DNA from 3 places in the Microbacterium aquilitoris genome. Region 1 is predicted to be linked to each of the others. Evidence: predicted binding sites of a transcription regulator. Region 1 holds the regulator's gene; each other region holds the start of a gene.

What was found. Region 1 encodes HrcA, which represses chaperone genes, less so after heat shock. Its sites were predicted from a motif close to TTNGCACTCGNNNNNNNCGAGTGCNAA; they were not measured.
Region 2: the regulator HrcA is predicted to act here: its motif matches at 3,352-3,378, upstream of Q9S78_RS04440 (Hsp20/alpha crystallin family protein).
Region 3: the regulator HrcA is predicted to act here: its motif matches at 4,537-4,563, upstream of groL (chaperonin GroEL).

Annotation. Positions count from the first base shown of each region.
Region 1 covers NZ_JAUZVT010000002.1:1,130,154-1,136,272, reverse strand. Annotated here, with positions in the region: gene lepA (translation elongation factor 4) at 1-741, shown strand, start outside; gene Q9S78_RS12400 (DUF1990 domain-containing protein) at 751-1,401, shown strand; gene hemW (radical SAM family heme chaperone HemW) at 1,401-2,618, shown strand; gene hrcA (heat-inducible transcriptional repressor HrcA) at 2,689-3,723, shown strand; gene dnaJ (molecular chaperone DnaJ) at 3,755-4,873, shown strand; gene Q9S78_RS12380 (16S rRNA (uracil(1498)-N(3))-methyltransferase) at 4,876-5,613, shown strand; gene Q9S78_RS12375 (histidine triad nucleotide-binding protein) at 5,658-6,005, shown strand; gene Q9S78_RS12370 (PhoH family protein) at 5,956-6,119, shown strand, end outside.
Region 2 covers NZ_JAUZVT010000001.1:918,423-924,541, reverse strand. Annotated here, with positions in the region: gene Q9S78_RS04455 (acyl-CoA dehydrogenase family protein) at 1-121, shown strand, start outside; gene Q9S78_RS04450 (acid phosphatase) at 322-2,148, opposite strand; gene Q9S78_RS04445 (MarR family winged helix-turn-helix transcriptional regulator) at 2,341-2,769, shown strand; gene Q9S78_RS04440 (Hsp20/alpha crystallin family protein) at 2,841-3,290, opposite strand; gene Q9S78_RS04435 (prolyl oligopeptidase family serine peptidase) at 3,430-5,481, shown strand; gene Q9S78_RS04430 (alpha-amylase family glycosyl hydrolase) at 5,527-6,119, shown strand, end outside.
Region 3 covers NZ_JAUZVT010000002.1:357,286-363,404, forward strand. Annotated here, with positions in the region: gene Q9S78_RS08485 (DEAD/DEAH box helicase) at 1-13, shown strand, start outside; gene Q9S78_RS08490 (6-phosphofructokinase) at 109-1,137, shown strand; gene Q9S78_RS08495 (DMT family transporter) at 1,148-2,101, shown strand; gene msrB (peptide-methionine (R)-S-oxide reductase MsrB) at 2,115-2,525, opposite strand; gene Q9S78_RS08505 (DUF3263 domain-containing protein) at 2,613-2,873, shown strand; gene Q9S78_RS08510 (LytR C-terminal domain-containing protein) at 2,883-3,515, shown strand; gene Q9S78_RS08515 (cold-shock protein) at 3,658-3,861, shown strand; gene Q9S78_RS08520 (DUF4303 domain-containing protein) at 3,868-4,392, opposite strand; gene groL (chaperonin GroEL) at 4,631-6,119, shown strand, end outside.

The DNA of each region.
Region 1 (6,119 bases):
CGGGAGTTCGACCTCGATCTCATCACCACGGCGCCCTCAGTGACCTACACGGTCACGACCGACACCAACGAGACGGTCACGGTGACGAACCCGTCCGAGTACCCGGACGGCCGCGTCGCCGAGGTGTCCGAGCCGGTGGTCAAGGTCGGCATCCTGTTGCCGAAGGACTACGTCGGCACGGTCATGGAGCTCTGCCAGTCGCGTCGCGGCACGCTCCTCGGCATGGACTACCTCAGCGAGGACCGCGTCGAGCTCCGCTACAACATGCCGCTCGGCGAGATCGTGTTCGACTTCTTCGACCACCTGAAGTCGAAGACGCAGGGATATGCGAGCCTCGACTACGAGCCGGCGGGCTCGCAGACCGCCGACCTCGTGAAGGTCGACATCCTCCTGCAGGGTGAGAAGGTCGACGCGTTCAGCTCGATCGTGCACCGCGAGAAGGCTTACGCCTACGGCACGCTGATGACCGAGCGTCTGCGCAAGCTCATCCCGCGCCAGCAGTTCGAGGTGCCGATCCAGGCCGCCATCGGTGCCCGGATCATCGCCCGCGAGAACATCAGCGCGATCCGCAAGGACGTCCTCGCCAAGTGCTACGGCGGTGACATCAGTCGTAAGCGCAAGCTGCTCGAGAAGCAGAAAGAGGGCAAGAAGCGCATGAAGATGGTCGGCCGCGTCGAGGTCCCCCAGGAGGCGTTCATCGCCGCCCTCTCGGGCGATGTCGAGGGCAAGGACAAGAAGTAGGCTGACACGATGCGCCGCGGGAGTTTCCAGGCAGGAACCGTCGACTACGCCGCCGTCGGGGCCACGCAGGCACCCGACCTCATGGGCTATCCGCCGAAGGGTACGACCCCGGCGGAGGCGTCGTGGCGTCTCGGCAGCGGCGAGAGCCGCTTCGTCACCTCGACCGAGCAGCTCCTGGGGTGGGGTGCCCAGCGAGGTGCGGGATTGCGCGTCGAAGATGTGCGCCCGGCATCCGGACCCATGTACTCGGGTGTCGGGTTCGACGCCGACGGCAACGCCGTCCAGCCGAGCAGGCTGGACGATGAGCAGCGCTTCGATGCGGACGGCACGCCGTTCGTCGGCGCCGGCGCGACCGCGCACGTCCACGGCCGGGTCGGTGGGATGAGGGCGGATGCCGAGCTCCGCGTCATCTCGCTGATCGACGAGCCGCGGCGGGTCGGGTTCTCGCTCGGCACCGTCGGCGGCTCGGTCGTCAGCGGCGAGGAGTCGTTCCTGCTCGAGTGGCGGGACGACGACGAGGTGTGGTTCACGGTCCGCGCCTTCGACAAGCCGACCGGCGTGCTCTACCGCCTGTGGCGTCCCCTCGTGAAGCGTCGTCGTCGTGCGCTGTTCCAGGGGTACCTGCAGGCGATGTCGCCCATGTACGCCACCGGTTCCTGATGGGCTCTGCTCTTCCCCTCGGCGATCCCGCACCCGCCGACGGCGCGCTGCCGCACGACGTGCCGGTGGATCCCGCCGTCGACTTCGGCGTGTACCTGCACGTGCCGTTCTGCCGGGTCCGCTGCGGGTACTGCGACTTCAATACCTACACCGCGACCGAGCTGCGCGGTGCACGCCAGGACGCGTACGCCGACGAGGTGCTCCACGAGATCGCGCTGTCCCGTGAGGTCCTCGCCGCACAGGGACCCCTGCGTCCGGCCCGCACCGTGTTCTTCGGCGGTGGCACCCCCACGCTCCTTCCGCCGGGCGACCTCGCGCGCATGCTCGACGGCATCCGGGGAACCTTCCGCCTCGCGGACGGCGCCGAGGTCACGGTCGAGGCGAACCCCGACACGCTGACCGATGAGGTCGCGCAGACCCTTGCCGCTGCCGGCGTCACACGGTTCTCGATCGGGATGCAGTCGTCCGTGCCGCACGTCCTCGCGGCACTCGACCGCACGCACGACCCCGCGAACATCGCGACGGCCGTCGCGGCGGCGCGGAAGGCCGGGCTCGCGGTCAGCCTCGATCTCATCTACGGCGCGCCGGGGGAGTCGCTCGAGGACTGGCGCACCTCGCTCGAGACGGCGATCGCGCTCGCACCTGATCACATCTCGGCGTACGCGCTCATCGTGGAGGACGGAACGAAGCTTGAGCGTCAGATCCGCCGCGGCGAGGTACCCGCCCCCGACGACGATCTGCAGGCCGACATGTACGAGCTCGCCGACGAGCTGCTCGCGGCAGCCGGCTACGGCTGGTACGAGGTCTCGAACTGGTCGACGACTCCCGCCCAGCGCTCCCGCCACAACCTGTCGTACTGGCGGGGTCAGGACTGGTGGGGCTACGGCCCCGGTGCCCACAGCCACGTCGGCGGGCTGCGCTGGTGGAACGTCAAGCACCCCGCCGCGTACGCGCAGCGCCTGGCGCTGGGGGAGTCCCCGGCGGCGGGACGGGAGCGACCGGATGCCGAGGCCCGCCGCCTCGAGGTCATCCTGCTGCGCTCGCGCATCGTGGACGGCGTCGCGGTCGACGAGGCGACCGTCGCGGGGCGGCGGAACGTGGCATCCCTCATCGCCGACGGACTCGTCGACGGCGCCTCGGCCGTGCGGGGACGCATCGTGCTGACGCGTCGCGGACGGCTGCTGGCCGACGCCGTCGTCCGCGCACTCACCGAGTGATCCGAGCGGATCGCTTCTCGCGCGGTAGAATTGGCACTCCCAGAACGAGAGTGCCAGCGGAGGAGGGGTGATGGTCTCGGAACGCGGTCTTCAGGTGTTGCGTGCGATCGTCCAGGACTACGTCGACACGCGCGAGCCGGTCGGCAGTAAAGCGATCGTCGACCGTCACCAGTTCGGCGTCTCCGCGGCGACCATCCGCAACGACATGGCGCTCCTCGAAGACGAAGAGCTGATCACCGCGCCCCACACGTCGTCGGGCCGTGTACCCACCGACAAGGGGTACCGCGTCTTCGTCGACCACCTCGCCGACGTCCGCCCCCTCACCTCTGCGCAGCGCTCCGCGATCGGCGCCTTCCTCGAGGACACCGGTGACCTCGACGACCTGCTCGTCCGGACGGTCCGCTCCCTGACGCGTCTGACCGGTCAGGTCGCGATCGTGCAGTATCCGTCCTTCGCGCGGGCGAACGTCTCGCACGTCGAGGTCGTGCACCTCGGCGGGCCGCGGATCGTCATCATCGTCGTGACCGACACCGGCCGAGTGTCGCAGCGCGTCGTGCTCTTGTCGTCCGAGCCGTCAGCCGACGAGGCCGCGCAGCTCAAGCTCGCGATGGCGTCGCTGCTCACGGGCAAGAGTGTCCGAGACGGCGCGGCGGCGATCGCGCGCATCCTCGAGGACGAGACGCCGGTCCCGCGAGAGGAGAACCGCCGCGTCGTGCTGCGCGCGATCGGCGAGGAGCTCGACGAGTTCCGCCAGGACCGCATGGTCATGGCGGGGTCCGCGACCCTCGCCCGCCGGGAATCCGACTTCCGCGGCAGCATCTACCCGCTCCTCGAGGCGATCGAGGAGCAGGTGACGCTGCTGCGGCTCATGGGGGAGATGGTCGCCGACGACCGCGGGCTGGCGACCAGCATCGGGCGCGAGAACGAGCCGTTCGGGCTGTCCGAGGCATCCATCGTCGCGGGCGACTACGACGCCGGCGGGTCCCACGCCCGCGTCGGCGTGCTGGGTCCCACACGCATGGACTACCCCACGAATCTCGCGGCGGTCCGCGCCGTCGCGCACTATCTGACGCGGTTGCTCGAAGAAGACGAGACGTCGCGCTGAACGAATCGGCCCGCGGGCCGGAGAGGTGATTGTGGCTGACCACTACGAGGTCCTGGGTGTCGCGCGCGACGCGAGCCCTGAGGAGATCAAAAAGGCTTACCGGCGTCTGGCGCGCCAGCTGCACCCGGACGTGAACCCGGGGGAGGATGCCTCCGAGCAGTTCAAGCTCGTGACGCACGCCTACGACGTGTTGAGCGACCCCGACCAGCGCCAGCGTTACGACATGGGCGGCGACGGAGGCGGCTTCGGCGGAGCCGGTGCAGGTGCCGGCTTCGGCGGTTTCAGCGACATCTTCGAAAGCTTCTTCGGCGGTGGCGGCGGAACCCGCGCAGGCCGTCCGCGGTCACGCCGCGAGCGGGGCCAGGATGCGCTCGTACGCGTCGACCTCGACCTCGGCGACGTCGTCTTCGGCGTCCACCGCGACATCGAGGTCGACACCGCGGTCCTCTGCGAGACCTGCCAGGGCTCGTGCTGCCAGCCGGGCACCCAGCCGGTCACCTGCGACATCTGCCACGGATCGGGCCAGATCCAGCGGACGGTCCGGAGCCTCCTCGGCAACGTCGTCACCTCGCAGCCCTGCACCACGTGCCAGGGCTACGGCACGACCATCCCGTACCCCTGCTCCACCTGTCAGGGCCAGGGCCGTGTGCGTGCACGTCGCACCGTGTCGATCGACATCCCGGCCGGCGTCGAGACCGGTCTTCGACTCCAGCTCCCCGGGTCCGGCGAGGTCGGTCCCGCCGGCGGCCCGAACGGCGACCTGTACCTCGAGGTCACCGTCGCCCCGCACGACGTCTTCAGCCGCGACGGCGACGACCTGCTCGCCACCCTCGAGGTCTCGATGGTCGATGCCATCCTGGGAACGAGTGTGACCATCGAATCCCTCGACGGATCCGTCGACCTCGACATCCGCTCCGGGGTCCAGGCGGGCGACGAGCTCACCATCCGCGGTCGGGGGATCACGCCTCTCCGAGGCGACCAGCGCGGCGACCTCCGGATCGGCGTGCAGGTCGTCACGCCTTCGCACCTCGACCCGAAGTCGCGGGCGCTCGTGCAGGAGCTCGCGAAGCGGATGCGTCCGGCCCCGCCTCACCTGGCGGAGTTCCACCCGGGTCTGTTCTCCAAGCTCCGCGGCAAGTTCAAGCGCTGATCGTGGCCCTCCACTTCCTGATCGAGGATGCCGGGGCCGCCGGCCCGGGCGATGTCGTCCGGCTGACGGGGGCCGAGGCGCACCACGCCGCGGCCGTCCGTCGCATCCGGGTGGGGGAGGACGTCACGGTGGGTGACGGCCGCGGCGTGTGGCTGACCGGCACGGTCTCGGCCGCCGCGCCCAAAGAGGTCTCGGTCGAGGTCTCCACCCGCGCCGAGGTTCCCGCGGCGTCGCCGCGCACCGTCCTCGTCCAGGCCCTCGCGAAGGGCGATCGCGACGAGCTCGCCGTCCAGGCGGCGACGGAGCTCGGGGTCGACGCGATCATGCCGTGGCAGGCGGCCCGCTCTGTCTCGCGGTGGGAGGGTCCGAAGGTCGCCAAGGGCGTCGCACGCTGGGAGACGATCGCCCGTGAGGCGGCGAAGCAGGCGCATCGGCCGTGGCTGGCGGAACTCCACCAGCCGGTCTCCACGCGGCAACTGGCGGCACTCGCCCAGAACGCACGGATGCTGGTGCTCGAGCCGACGGCATCCGTCGCGCTGTCGCGCATCGAGATCGACGCGGCCGACGCGAGCGACGTGATCCTCGTCGTGGGACCCGAAGGGGGCATCTCGCCCGAGGAACTCGACCTGCTGCAGTCGGCGGGTGCGACGCTCGTGCGGCTCGGCGACACCGTGCTGCGCACCTCGACGGCGGGGCCGGCGGCCCTCGCCGTCGTCAATGCGGCCCTCGGCCGCTGGTGAACCGGACCCGACCGACGCGCGAAGGCGCTGAGTAGACTGGGAGGATGAGCGAGCCATCGGTGTTCACCCGCATCCTCCGGGGTGAGATCCCCTCCGAGATCGTCGCTGAGACCGACAACGCGTTCGCGATCCGCGACATCGCCCCGCAGGCGCCCGTCCATCTCCTCGTGATCCCCAAGACCGAGGACTACCGCGACGTGGTCGAGCTCGCGGCGGGCGACCCCGCCCTCCTGGCCGAGCTGGTCGGCCTCGCGAACAGTGTCGCCGCCGAACACGCCGGCGGCGACTTCAGACTCGTGTTCAACACCGGCCCCGACGCCGGACAGACCGTGTTCCACGTCCATGCACACGTGCTGGGCGGCGGGCTCACGGAAGGGAGCCTCGGTGGCTGACAGCGCCGAACCCACCGTCGCGCACATATACGCGGACGGCGTCGCCATGGTGCAGCTGCTCGGTCCGCAGGACCGTCTGCTGCGAACCGTGGAACGCGAACACCCGGACGTGCA
Region 2 (6,119 bases), on a different contig from region 1:
GTCGCACAACCCCGTCATCTTCAAGCAACGCATCGTCGGCGACTGGGCGATCAACGGCACGCCCGCCCCCTATGTGTGGGCGATCGGGCAGCGGCGGACGACCGCCGCCGCGGCGCGGTGAGGGCCACACCGGACACCGAGCTTGCTCATCACAAATTGATAACAGGAATTCCTTGCCACCGTTATCTCGCCGTTATACAGTCATTGCACGGTAGATGTTTTGCTGTGGCAGCTACCGACATGTGATTGCAGGACACTCTTGGTGCAAAGGGACAAGGGCCGGCTGGATGCCTCTCCAGCCGGCCCTTACTGCATCACCCGTCAGGCGGTCTCGCTCCGGCGGCGGCGCATCACGAGCACCGTCCCGAGTGCGAGAAGCGCCGCACCGGCACTGCCTGCGACCCACAGCGGCCCGGCCTGACCACCGGTCGACGCCAGCTCGTCGCCGTCAGCCGCCGCGACCGCACCGCTCGAGACGGTCACCGCGGCCCATCCGACGAGATCGCCGGACTCGTCGACGACGGCGACCCGATGGGCGCCGGGCTCGACGTCGTTCGGCAGCGCGAAGCTCGCGGCACCGGCGGCATCCGCCGTCACCTGTCCGAGCGCTGTCGGCGTCGAGTACAGGAACCCGGAGTACCGCTCGCCGGCCGTCAGCCCCGAGACGACGACGCGGTCGCCGCGGACGGACGCTTGGATGCCGCCCTCTGCCGCAGCCGGCAGGTCGTCACCGTTCGCGACCGGCGCACCAGGGGTGCCGCCGGTCGACGGGAGCGTCGGCTGGGGAGCGGGGGTCGGCTCGGGCGAACCGGTCGGTGCGGGCGCGGGAGTGGGCTCAGCCGTGGGAGCCGGCGTCGGCTCCGGGGTCGGGGTGGGCTCGGGCTGCGGGCCCGGGCTCGGCTGGGGCTGCGGGGTGGGCTCGACGCTTCCGTCGCCGATCACGACCGAGCCGTCCGCCTTCACGGTGACCTTCGCGGCCATAGCCGCCGCGAGGTTCATCCGCTGCCAGCTCTCCTGCTCGCCCACGTCGAGGGGGTTGCCGGAGTCCTCGGCAGTCAGAGCGAGCACCTGTCGACGCTGCGCCGGCGTCAGGTCGGGGTGGGACGAGACGAGCAGCTCCTCGGCTCCCGCGGGCACCACGACCTTCTCACCCTTGGGGCCGATGTCGGGGAAGCCGTACCCGAGGTGCTCCTCGTAGTACGCGAGCGCCTTGTCGGTCGGCAGGTACGGGACGTCCTTCTTGATGCAGTTCTCGAGGGTGTCGCCGCAGCCGCGCTCCAGAACGCCGCGCAGTTCGTCGGCGGCTTCGTCGACGAGCGCGCGCATGGCCGGGTCGGCGAGGCGGAGCGCGATGATCTTCTGGCCCATCATGCGGCCGCTGATGACGTCGAGCGGGTAGTGCGCAGCCATCACGACGCGGTTGTTGCCGGCCTCGACCGTGCGGGCGAGGATCTGCGGCGCGAGCTGGGGCAGCATCTCGGCGAGCGCCGTGCCCTGCCAGTACGCCTGCGACGTGTGGCCCGACGGGAAGGAGCCGCTCGTGGAACCCCACGCGTCGCCGCCTTCCTTGTCGCGGTAGACGAGGTCCTTCGTCTTGTCGAGACGGATGTACGGCCGGTCGTAGTCGAAGTAGTTCTTTGGCGGGTTCGTCGACGAGGTCGAGCCGAGCTTGCCGCCCTCCTTGTTGAGCAGCCAGGTCACCTTGGGCAGTTCGCCGTCGGCGATGGCCTCGGCGTAGATCGCGCCGAGCTTCTTCCCGAACGCGTCGCCCATGCTGACGGACATGTCCTGGTACTGGTCGACGATGGCCCGCTGGACCTGCGCCTTCGAGGCCGTCCGGTTGATCTCGCTCGTCAGCTCGTCGTTGTAGTCCATGACGGCCGCATTGCCGCCCGGGCCGCGGTCGGTGCGGAGGTTCTGGAAGACATCCATCATCCGGACCGACCAGTTGTCCGCGCTGGGAGCGCTCGAATCGCCCGTCGAGGCGGTCGCGTCCGACGAGTAGGTCGCCGTCTTCTGCGCCTCGGTGAATCCGTCCGCCGCGAAGGCGGGGACGGCTGCCAGAGTGCACGCGACGAGGATGCCGAGGCCCCCGATCGCGCCGCGGGTCCGGCTGCCTGCTCGTCTTGTCTGTTTCTTCACGCTCACGGGCGCGCCTCACTTCCATCGGTTGCGGGAGTCGTCGCAGACTATCGATGACACGCGGGTTTGTCAGGACATAGCGACAACACAGTTCATGAGAATGCTCTCCTGAGCGTGCGAACGGCACGTGACGGCGCGGTGAAGCCGAGGGGACCATCGGCGCTCGGCGCGTCTGCCCGCGGCGATACAGTTGACGCCATGACCGATCGACGCCTCGCCATCGCCGCGTGGGAGAGCCTCTTCCGCGCGCAGCACGAGGTCATGGCCGAGATCTCCCGGGACTTCGACGACGATCAGCTGTCCGGTGCCGAGTACGACGTCCTGCTGACGGTGACCCGCTGCGATGAGCACACCGCACGCCTGCGCGACGTGACCGCCAACATGCTCATCAGCCAGCCCAGCGTCTCGCGACTGGTCGACCGGATGGTGGCACGCGGGCTCGTCTCCAAGCAGCCCGACCCGCAGGACGGCCGCGGCGCGATCCTCCGCGCCACCGACAAGGGCGCAACGATGTTCCGTCGGCTGGCGACGGTCCACGGCCGGACGATCGCCGAACGGATGTCGGTCCTCACCGACGACGAACTCGCACAGCTCGAGAAGCTGACCGCGCGCCTTCGCGGCGTGTGACACATGCGAATCGCCCCGCATCCGAGACGGGATGCGGGGCGATTCGCGTCAGTGCGAGGATGCCGCGGTGATCACTGGTCGATCGGCTGCGGATCGCTCTCGCGGGCGGAGATGGTCGGGGCCGAACCGTCGGCGACCACCTCGACCTTGCGTGGCTTGGCCTTCTCGCTCACCGGGATGGTGACGGTGAGCACACCGTTGCTGTAGGTCGCCGTGATGGCGTCGGTGTCGATGCCCTGGCCGAGGTTCAGCTGGCGCAGGAAGCTCGCGGTCTCACGCTCGCGCGTGATCCACTTCACCCCGTCGGCCGCCCCCACGGTGCGCTCGGCGCGGATGGTGAGCAGCTGGCCGTCCACGTCGATGTCGACCGAGCCCGGGTCGATGCCCGGCAGGTCGGCGTTCAGGACGTAGTGGTCGCCGTCGCGGAACAGGTCCATCGGCATCCGTCGCGGGCCGCGGCGCGTGTCGAAGAGGGTCGACGCCAGGCGGTCGATGTCACGGAACGGGTCGTAGGTTGCCATGATTCTCTCCTTCAGTGATGTGGTCTTAAAGTTGAGCCCCTGCGGCTCAAGTGCGTTCAGATTAGCACTCTGACCTACCGAGTGCCAACGGTTCTCGCACGGCGAACGCCCACGTCGGAGACGGCCTTAGGCTGGCGACATGAGCGCCCACGAGACCGCCCCCGAGCCCGCCGACCCGTTCCTCTGGTTGGAGGAGATCGACGGACCCGAGGCCCGCGCCTGGGCAGCCGAACGGACCGCCGAGACCGAGGCGGCCTTCTCGGGCAACACACGCACCGCGCTCGAGCGCCGCCTGACCGGCATCCTTCAGGACCCCGATCGACTCGTCGTCCCGAGCCGCCACGGCGATCTCATGTACGACCTGTGGCGGGATGCCGCGAACCCCCGCGGCCTGTGGCGACGGACATCCCGCGCCGCCTTCGCAGCGGGCGAACCGACCTGGGAGGTGCTGCTTGACGTCGACGCACTCGGCCGCGAGGAAGGCGTCGCCTGGGCGTTCGCGGGCGCGGCTCACGGACCTGCGGGCAGCGGGCGTGCACTCGTGCGGCTGAGCCCGGACGGCGGTGACGCCACCGTCGTGCGCGAGTTCGACCTCGACGCACGTCGTTTCGTCGACGACACCCCGTTCGCCCTCGACGCCGAGAAGACGATGATCGCGTGGGTCGACCGCGACACCCTGCTCGTCGCCACTGCCCTGCACGGCGGCGGCGTCACCGACTCGGGGTATCCGATCAGCGCCCGCGCCTGGCGACGGGGCGAGTCCCTCGCGGACGCTCCGCCCATCGTGACGGGTGTCGCCTCGGACGTCGGCGTGTTCGCGCACGTCGACCGCACGGGCGGCACCGCGACGCCGATCGTGGTCATCGCGCATGACTTCTTCCACTCCGAATCCTGGGTCTGGGACGGCGGCGAGCCGCGTCTGATCGCCGTGCCGCAGGACGCGAACGTCGATGTTCACGGCGACCTCGTCACCGTGCGGACCACGACCCCGTGGCGCATCGGCGACACGACGCATCCGTCGGGCACCCTCCTCATCGGTCCACTCGAGACCGTCACGGAGGGCGACGGGTCGGACCTGCGCGTCGCCTTCGCCCCGAGCGACACGGCGGTGCTCGAAACGTGGACGTGGACCCGCACGCGCCTGGTCCTCACGATCCTCGACCGCGTGCAGAGCCGGCTCGTGTCGCTCGATCCCGAGACGCTGACCGGAGTCGACATCGACCTGGGCCTCGGCGACGCCGATCTCTTCAGCGCGAGCGTCGCCACCGCCGACGACGACGAGGACGACGAGCTGTGGGTGGTCGCTCGCGGCTTCCTCACTCCCCCGACGCTCCTGGTGATCGCCCCCGGCGCCGAGCCCCGCGTCGTCGACCGCAGCCGCCCAACCTTCGACGCGTCCGGACTCGTCGCGGAGCAGCACTGGGCGACGTCGGCCGACGGCACGCGCGTGCCGTACTTCGAGGTCGGTCCGCGGGAGCGCTCCGGCACTCTCCCCGTCCTCATGAACGGCTACGGCGGGTTCGAGCACGCGCTCACCCCGGAGTATCCGACGATCGTCGGCCCCGCCTGGCTCGAGGAGGGACGCGTGTACGTCGTCGCGAACATCCGCGGCGGCGGCGAGTTCGGACCCGAGTGGCACCTGGCCGCGCTGCGCGAGAACCGCCACCGCGCATACGAGGACTTCGCCGCCGTCGCGCGCGACCTCGTCGCACGCGGCGTCTCGACCCCCGACCGCATCGCCTGCCACGGCCGCAGCAACGGCGGTCTGCTCGTCGGCAACATGCTGACCCAGTATCCCGACGACTTCGGGGCGATCGTCTGCGGCGTGCCCCTCCTCGACATGAGGCGGTACACGCGACTGTCGGCCGGTGCCAGTTGGATCGCGGAGTACGGCGACCCCGACGACCCGGCCGAGTGGGAGTTCGTGAAGACCTTCTCGCCGTACCACCTGATCGAGCCCGGGCGGCGGTACCCGGCATCCCTCATCTACGCGGCCGCGAGCGACGACCGGGTCGGCCCCGTACAGGCGCGCAAGATGGCGGCACGGTTGGCGGACGAGACGGATGCCGAGGTGCACTACCTCGAGCCCATCGAGGGCGGTCACTCCGGAGCGATCGACGCGGCCTCGACCGCCGCACTGCACGCGACGATCCACGCGTTCCTCGACCGCACGGTGGCGCGCGCCGACTGAGCGGCGGGGCCCGCCCTCTACGCTGGGGGGCGGGAGGTCCACCGCATGAGCACCATCGGGGCCGTCGAGGATGACCTCGCGGCGACGCTGTCCGCTGTCGCGGAGCGCGTCCGCATCGACGACGCCGCGGCCGAGCGGATCCGCCAGCACGTCCCCGGGCTGCGCGCGGCGCTGGCCCGACGCGGATCGTCTGCCGATCTCGTCGACCTCGTGACGGCGGCGGTCGTCGCCGCGAACGGTCGTTCCCTCGACCTCAAGGTGCACGGCGAGCAGCGCGCCGCGAACCCCGTGCGCACGAGTTCGCGGTTCGCCCTCGGCGCCGCCTGCTACGCCGACAGGTACGCCGGCAACCTCGCCGGGCTCCGAGACGAGATCCCCGCGCTCCGCGACCTCGGCGTGAGCGTGCTGCACGTCCAGTCACCGTTCGCCCGCCGGGAGGACGGCACGATCGACCTCCGTCGCGGCGACCCCGGTCTCGGATCGATCGACCGCCTCTCCGACCTGGCTGCCCACCTTCGCCTGTCCGGCATCTCGCTCGCGGTCGACATCCCCGCGCGCGACGATCTCGCTGGACTCGTGGACGATCTCCTCTTCCTCGCCGGGCGCGGGGTCGAGGTCTTCCTCCTTCCGGCTCGCGA
Region 3 (6,119 bases), 770 kb from region 1:
CGGCGCGGCCTGAGGTCGCTCCGCTGGCAGGGGATGCCGCCGCGACGCTAGTGTCGTGGAGGCAGCGTCGCCCCCAGCACCAACCCGATATCACCCAAAGGACCACCCATGAAGATCGGTATCCTCACGAGCGGCGGCGACTGTCCCGGACTGAACGCCGTCATCCGGGGCATCGTGCTGAAGGGCACGACGACCTACGACATCGAGTTCGTGGGCATCCGCGACGGGTGGCGCGGCGTGGTCGACGGTGACTTCTTCCCCCTGACCCGTCACGAGGTGAAGGGTCTGTCGAAGGTCGGCGGCACGATCCTCGGGACGAGCCGCACCAACCCCTACGAGGGGCCGCGCGGCGGCGCCGAGAACATCTCCAAGACGATGTACGGGCACCGTCTCGACGGCATCGTCGCGATCGGCGGCGAGGGAACGCTCGCCGCGGCGGACCGCCTGCACAAGGACGGGATCAACGTCCTCGGCGTCCCGAAGACGATCGACAACGATCTGCACGCCACCGACTACTCCTTCGGTTTCGACACCGCCGTGAACATCGCCACCGAGGCGATGGACCGGCTGCGGACCACGGGCGACTCCCACCAGCGCTGCATGGTCGCCGAGGTCATGGGGCGCCACGTCGGCTGGATCGCCCTGCACTCGGGCATCGCGGCGGGCGCCCATGTCATCTGCATCCCCGAGCAGCCCATGTCGATCGACGACATCGCCGAGCAGGTGACGAAGGCCCACGACCGTGGCCGCGCGCCGTTGGTCGTCGTCTCGGAGGGCTTCAAGCTCACCGGCATGGACGAAGCCTTCAGCGACAAGGGCCTCGACGCGTTCAACCGCCCGCGTCTCGGCGGCATCAGCGAGATCCTCGCGCCCGAGATCGAACGGATCACGGGCATCGAGACCCGCTCGACCGTCCTCGGTCACATCCAGCGCGGCGGATCGCCGTCGGGCTTCGACCGCGTCCTCGCCACCAGACTGGGCCTGCACGCCGCCGACGCGATCGTCGACGGCGCATGGGGTCAGATGGTCGCGATGCAGGGCACCGAGATCGTGCGCGTCCCCTTCGCCGAGGCCCTCGGGTCCCTCCACACGGTTCCGCCGCACCGCTACGAAGAAGCCGCCGCGCTGTTCGGCTGAGCCGATCGGCGTGACGACTGCGACTCCCTCAGCCCCGGCATCCCTCTCTCCCGCCCTTCTGGGGGCGGTGTCGGTCGGTGTGCTCACCGCCGTCCAGGCCCGCATCAACGGGCAGCTCGGCGTGCGCCTCGAGCACGCGATGGCCGCCGCCGTCGTCTCGTTCGCGAGCGGACTGCTCCTGATCGCGCTCATCAGCGTGCTGACGCCCGCGGGCAGGCGCGGCGCCGCCGCCCTGGCCCGCGGCATCCGGGATCACACGATCCCCTGGTGGATGCTGGTGGGCGGCGCGGCCGGTGCGTTCACTGTCGGGACGCAGAGCTTCGCGGTCGGCATCGTCGGCGTCTCGCTGTTCACCGTCGGCATCGTGGCCGGACAGACGGTGGGCGGCTTGGTCTTCGACCGGATCGGCTTCGGCCCGGGAGGCGTCGTGGCCGTCACAGTACCGCGCCTGGTCGGCGGGGTGCTCGCGCTCGGTGCGGTGGCCGTCATGCTGATCGCCGGGGACGGACTGGCCGGGGTACCGGTGTGGATGGTGATCCTGCCGGTCTTCGTGGGTGTCGGCCTCGCGTGGCAGCAGGCCACCAACGGCCGGCTGCGCGCCCGCCTGGGTACGCCCCTGACAGCGACGCTCGTCAACTTCGTCGTCGGCACCGTCATCCTCACGGTACTGGCGGTCATCGTTACCCTCGTAGGCGGACCACCCGCAACGCCCCCGGGTGAGCCGTGGCTCTACCTCGGGGGCGTCCTGGGTGTGACATACATCGTCATGTCGGCCGCGATCGTGGCGCGGACCGGTGTCCTGCTGTTCGGCCTGGCGGCCGTCTCGGGCCAGCTCGTCGCCTCGCTGGTCCTCGACGCCCTCTGGCCTGCGCCCGCCGGGCCCGGTCTCCTCGTCGAGGCGATCACGGTCGTGATCGGTCTCGCGTCGGTGTCGGTCGCAGCGTTCTGGCGCGTGCGGCGCTGAGCGCCGCGACGGATCAGGCCCCGTCGCCCTTCGGGGTGAACGACAGCGACAGCGAGTTCATGCAGTAGCGGTCACCGGTCGGCGTGCCGAAACCGTCGGGGAACACGTGCCCCAGGTGCGATCCGCAGTTGGCGCAGCGGACCTCGGTGCGCACCATGCCGTGGCTGTTGTCCTCGATGAGTTCGACCGCCTCGGGGCGCACGGACTCGTAGAAGCTCGGCCACCCGCAGTGCGAGTCGAACTTCGTGCCGCTCTGGAACAGCTCCGACCCGCACGCGGCACAGGTGTAGAACCCGGCCCGCTCCTCGTCGAGGAGTTCGCCGGTCCAGGCGCGCTCCGTGCCGGCCTGGCGCAGGACGGCGTACTGCTCGGGCGTCAGCTCCTCACGCCACTGCTCGTCGGTCTTCTCCACGCGATAGCTCATGTGTTCTTCCTTCCCTCGTCCTATTCAACCGGACGAACCGCCCGGATGTTCCGCAGTGTCGCCCGATGACGGTCGTACGGTGGGGGAGTGCCCCTCTCCGATCGCGACCGAGCCGTCCTCGACTTCGAGGCGCGGTGGCACCGGCATTCCGGCGCCAAGGAGGAAGCGCTCCGAGCGGAGCTCTCGTTGACGCCCGCGCGGTACTACCAGCTCCTCGGACGCATCCTCGAGTCCGCGGATGCCGTGGCCCACGATCCGGTCCTGGTGCACCGCCTCCGGCGTCTCCACGCCGACCAGGAGCGCGAGCGCCGCAGCCGCGCCAGGATCCTCCCGGCCTCCGCCCGATAGGATCCTCGGGTGCCGTCTCCGACATCCCCGCCTGAGCAAGAGCAGCCCGACCCGACGGCCCTCTCCGCCTCGACGGGTCGTCCCGCCGCCACCGACCGTTTCGACGACGTCTCCCCGAACGTGTCGCGAGTCGGCGCGCACCGCGCCGAGAACCCCCGGCTCCGGATCGGGCTCATCGTCTTCTGGTCCGCCGTCGCGACCGTCGCGATCGTCGCCGCGGGTGTCTTCGGCACGCTGCTCTCGACAGGACGCCTCTCCTTCGGGCCGGCGGCCGGGCCCAGCGGCACCTCCCAGGTCGTCGCTCCCAAGGTCGACACCTCGTACCAGGTCCTCGTGCTGAACGCGACGGCCGAGACGGGCCTGGGTGCCCGGATCCGCGATCAGGTCATCGCCGCGGGCTGGGCCGACGCCGACGTCGAGGTGAGCAACGCGAGCTCCACCGACTTCCCGACGACCACTGTCTACTACGCGCAACCAGCGGACGAAGCGGCTGCCCGCGGACTGGCGGACGCGATCGGCGGCGCCGAGGTGTCGCTCGACGACACGTATCAGGTCGTCGCGCCGCCCGAGACGACGGCGGCGGACGGCGCGAGCCGGCCCCAGTTGGTCGTCGTGGTCGGCCTCGACTTCGGCAGCGAATGACGGAGCACACGTCGCCCTCCCGGCGGCGTGTTTCGACGCCGTAAACACTTCGGTTCGGGGGCGTCAACAAAGTCCCGAACGGCGTCTGCGAGCGCGGAGCCGTGGCTAGCATTTCGATGTCCCACAGCTTCAGGAGATTCGCATGACCCAGGGAACCGTCAAGTGGTTCAACGCCGAGAAGGGCTTCGGCTTCATCACCCTCGGTGACGGACAGGACGTCTTCGTCCACTACTCCAACATCGACATGTCGGGCTTCCGGGTCCTCGAGGAGGGGCAGGCCGTCGAGTTCACCGTCGGCGCCGGGCAGAAGGGCCCGCAGGCCGAGTCCGTCCGCGTCGTCGCCTGAAGCCTGTCAGGTCTCGTATCGGCTCAGGAAGCGTCCGCTCAGCTCGGGCGGATTCAGCTCTCGGGCGGAGCGGTTCTCGATGGCCTCCGTCTCGTCGCTGTCGGTGACGGAGACGAAGAGGGTGACTCCGGCAAGCGCTTCTGCGCGCTCGGCCCGCAGGTGCGCGAGGGCGGCGATCAGCGCATCGATGTGTTCCTCGAACCAGCCGTCGGCGTCGTCCGACGAGTCCTCGAGCAGCCGGGAGATCGGCGAGAAGTGCTCCCAGCCCGCCAGTTCGTCACGCCACTCGGCGGTGTCCCACCGCAAATAGGCGTCGTACCCGGGGGAGGCGAGGTCGCCGGCGGCATCCGCTTGCGACCTCTTCGACTCGTAGTGCTCGACGGTGGTGATGCAGAGCCCGGCGCTCATCGCGCCGTCATCCGTGGTCAGGGCGACCGCGTACACCCGCTCGCCGGTGAGGGTCTCGATCGTCTCGTCGAAGGCGGCGACAGTGGCTTCCCGCAGCGCTCGTCGCACATCGTCACGGTTCACGGAACGATCTCCTCTCGTAGAGCTGGACCCGTTCGACACCCGCGGGCATCGGGCGCCGTCGCAGGCATCGGCGCGGCGCCGACCACGGTAGCGCGGGTCGCGGCCGCGCGGCTTGCACTCCCTATGGTCGAGTGCCAGAATGATTTAGCACTCACTCATCCTGAGTGCCAGAACGATCCCGCTCCCAGTCCCTGGGGGCACGGTACTGAACCTCACGTCCGGGAGGGACGACACACTTATGGCAAAGATCATCGCTTTCGACGAAGAGGCCCGCCGCGGCCTCGAGCGCGGCCTCAACACCCTGGCCGACGCCGTCAAGGTGACGCTCGGCCCCCGCGGCCGCAACGTCGTGCTCGAGAAGAAGTGGGGCGCCCCCACGATCACGAACGACGGCGTGTCGATCGCCAAGGAGATCGAGCTCGACGACCCGTACGAGAAGATCGGCGCGGAGCTCGTCAAGGAGGTCGCCAAGAAGACCGACGACGTCGCCGGTGACGGTACGACGACCGCTACGGTCCTCGCCCAGGCGCTTGTGCGTGAAGGTCTGCGCAACGTCGCAGCCGGCGCCGACCCCATCTCGCTCAAGAAGGGCATCGAGAAGGCCGTCAAGGCTCTCTCCGACGAGCTGCTCGCCGGCGCGAAGGAGATCGAGACCAAGGACCAGATCGCGGCGACGGCATCCATCTCGGCTGCCGACCCCGAGATCGGCGCCCTGATCGCCGAGGCCATCGACAAGGTGGGCAAGGAAGGCGTCGTCACCGTCGAGGAGTCCAACACCTTCGGCACCGAGCTCGAGCTCACCGAGGGCATGCGCTTCGACAAGGGCTACATCAACCCCTACTTCGTCACCGACGCCGACCGTCAGGAAGCCGTCTTCGAGGACCCCTACATCCTCATCGCGAACCAGAAGATCTCGAACATCAAGGACCTTCTGCCCGTCGTCGACAAGGTGATCCAGGACGGCAAGGAGCTCCTGATCATCGCCGAGGACGTCGAGGGCGAGGCTCTCGCGACGCTCGTGCTCAACAAGATCCGCGGCATCTTCAAGTCGGCTGCCGTCAAGGCTCCCGGCTTCGGCGACCGCCGCAAGGCCCAGCTGCAGGACATCGCGATCCTCACGGGTGGCCAGGTCATCACCGAGGAGGTCGGTCTCAAGCTCGAGAACGCCACCCTCGACCTGCTCGGCCGCGCGCGCAAGGTCATCATCACCAAGGACGAGACCACGATCGTCGAGGGTGCCGGTGACGCAGCGCAGATCGAGGGTCGCGTGACCCAGATCCGCCGCGAGATCGACAACACCGACAGCGACTACGACCGCGAGAAGCTTCAGGAGCGCCTCGCGAAGCTCGCCGGTGGCGTCGCCGTCATCAAGGCCGGAGCCGCGACCGAGGTCGAGCTCAAGGAGCGCAAGCACCGCATCGAGGACGCCGTCCGCAACGCGAAGGCAGCCGTCGAGGAGGGCATCGTCCCCGGTGGTGGCGTCGCGCTCATCCAGGCCGGCGAGAAGGCGTTCGCAAAGCTCGAGCTCGTCGGTGACGAGGCGACGGGTGCGAACATCGTCAAGGTCGCCATCCAGGCTCCGCTGAAGCAGATCGCCCTCAACGCCGGCCTCGAGCCGGGTGTCGTCTCGAACAAGGTCGCCGAGCTCCCCGCGGGCCAGGGCCTCAACGCGGCGACCGGCGAGTACGTCGACATGTTCGCCGCCGGCATCATCGACCCGGCCAAGG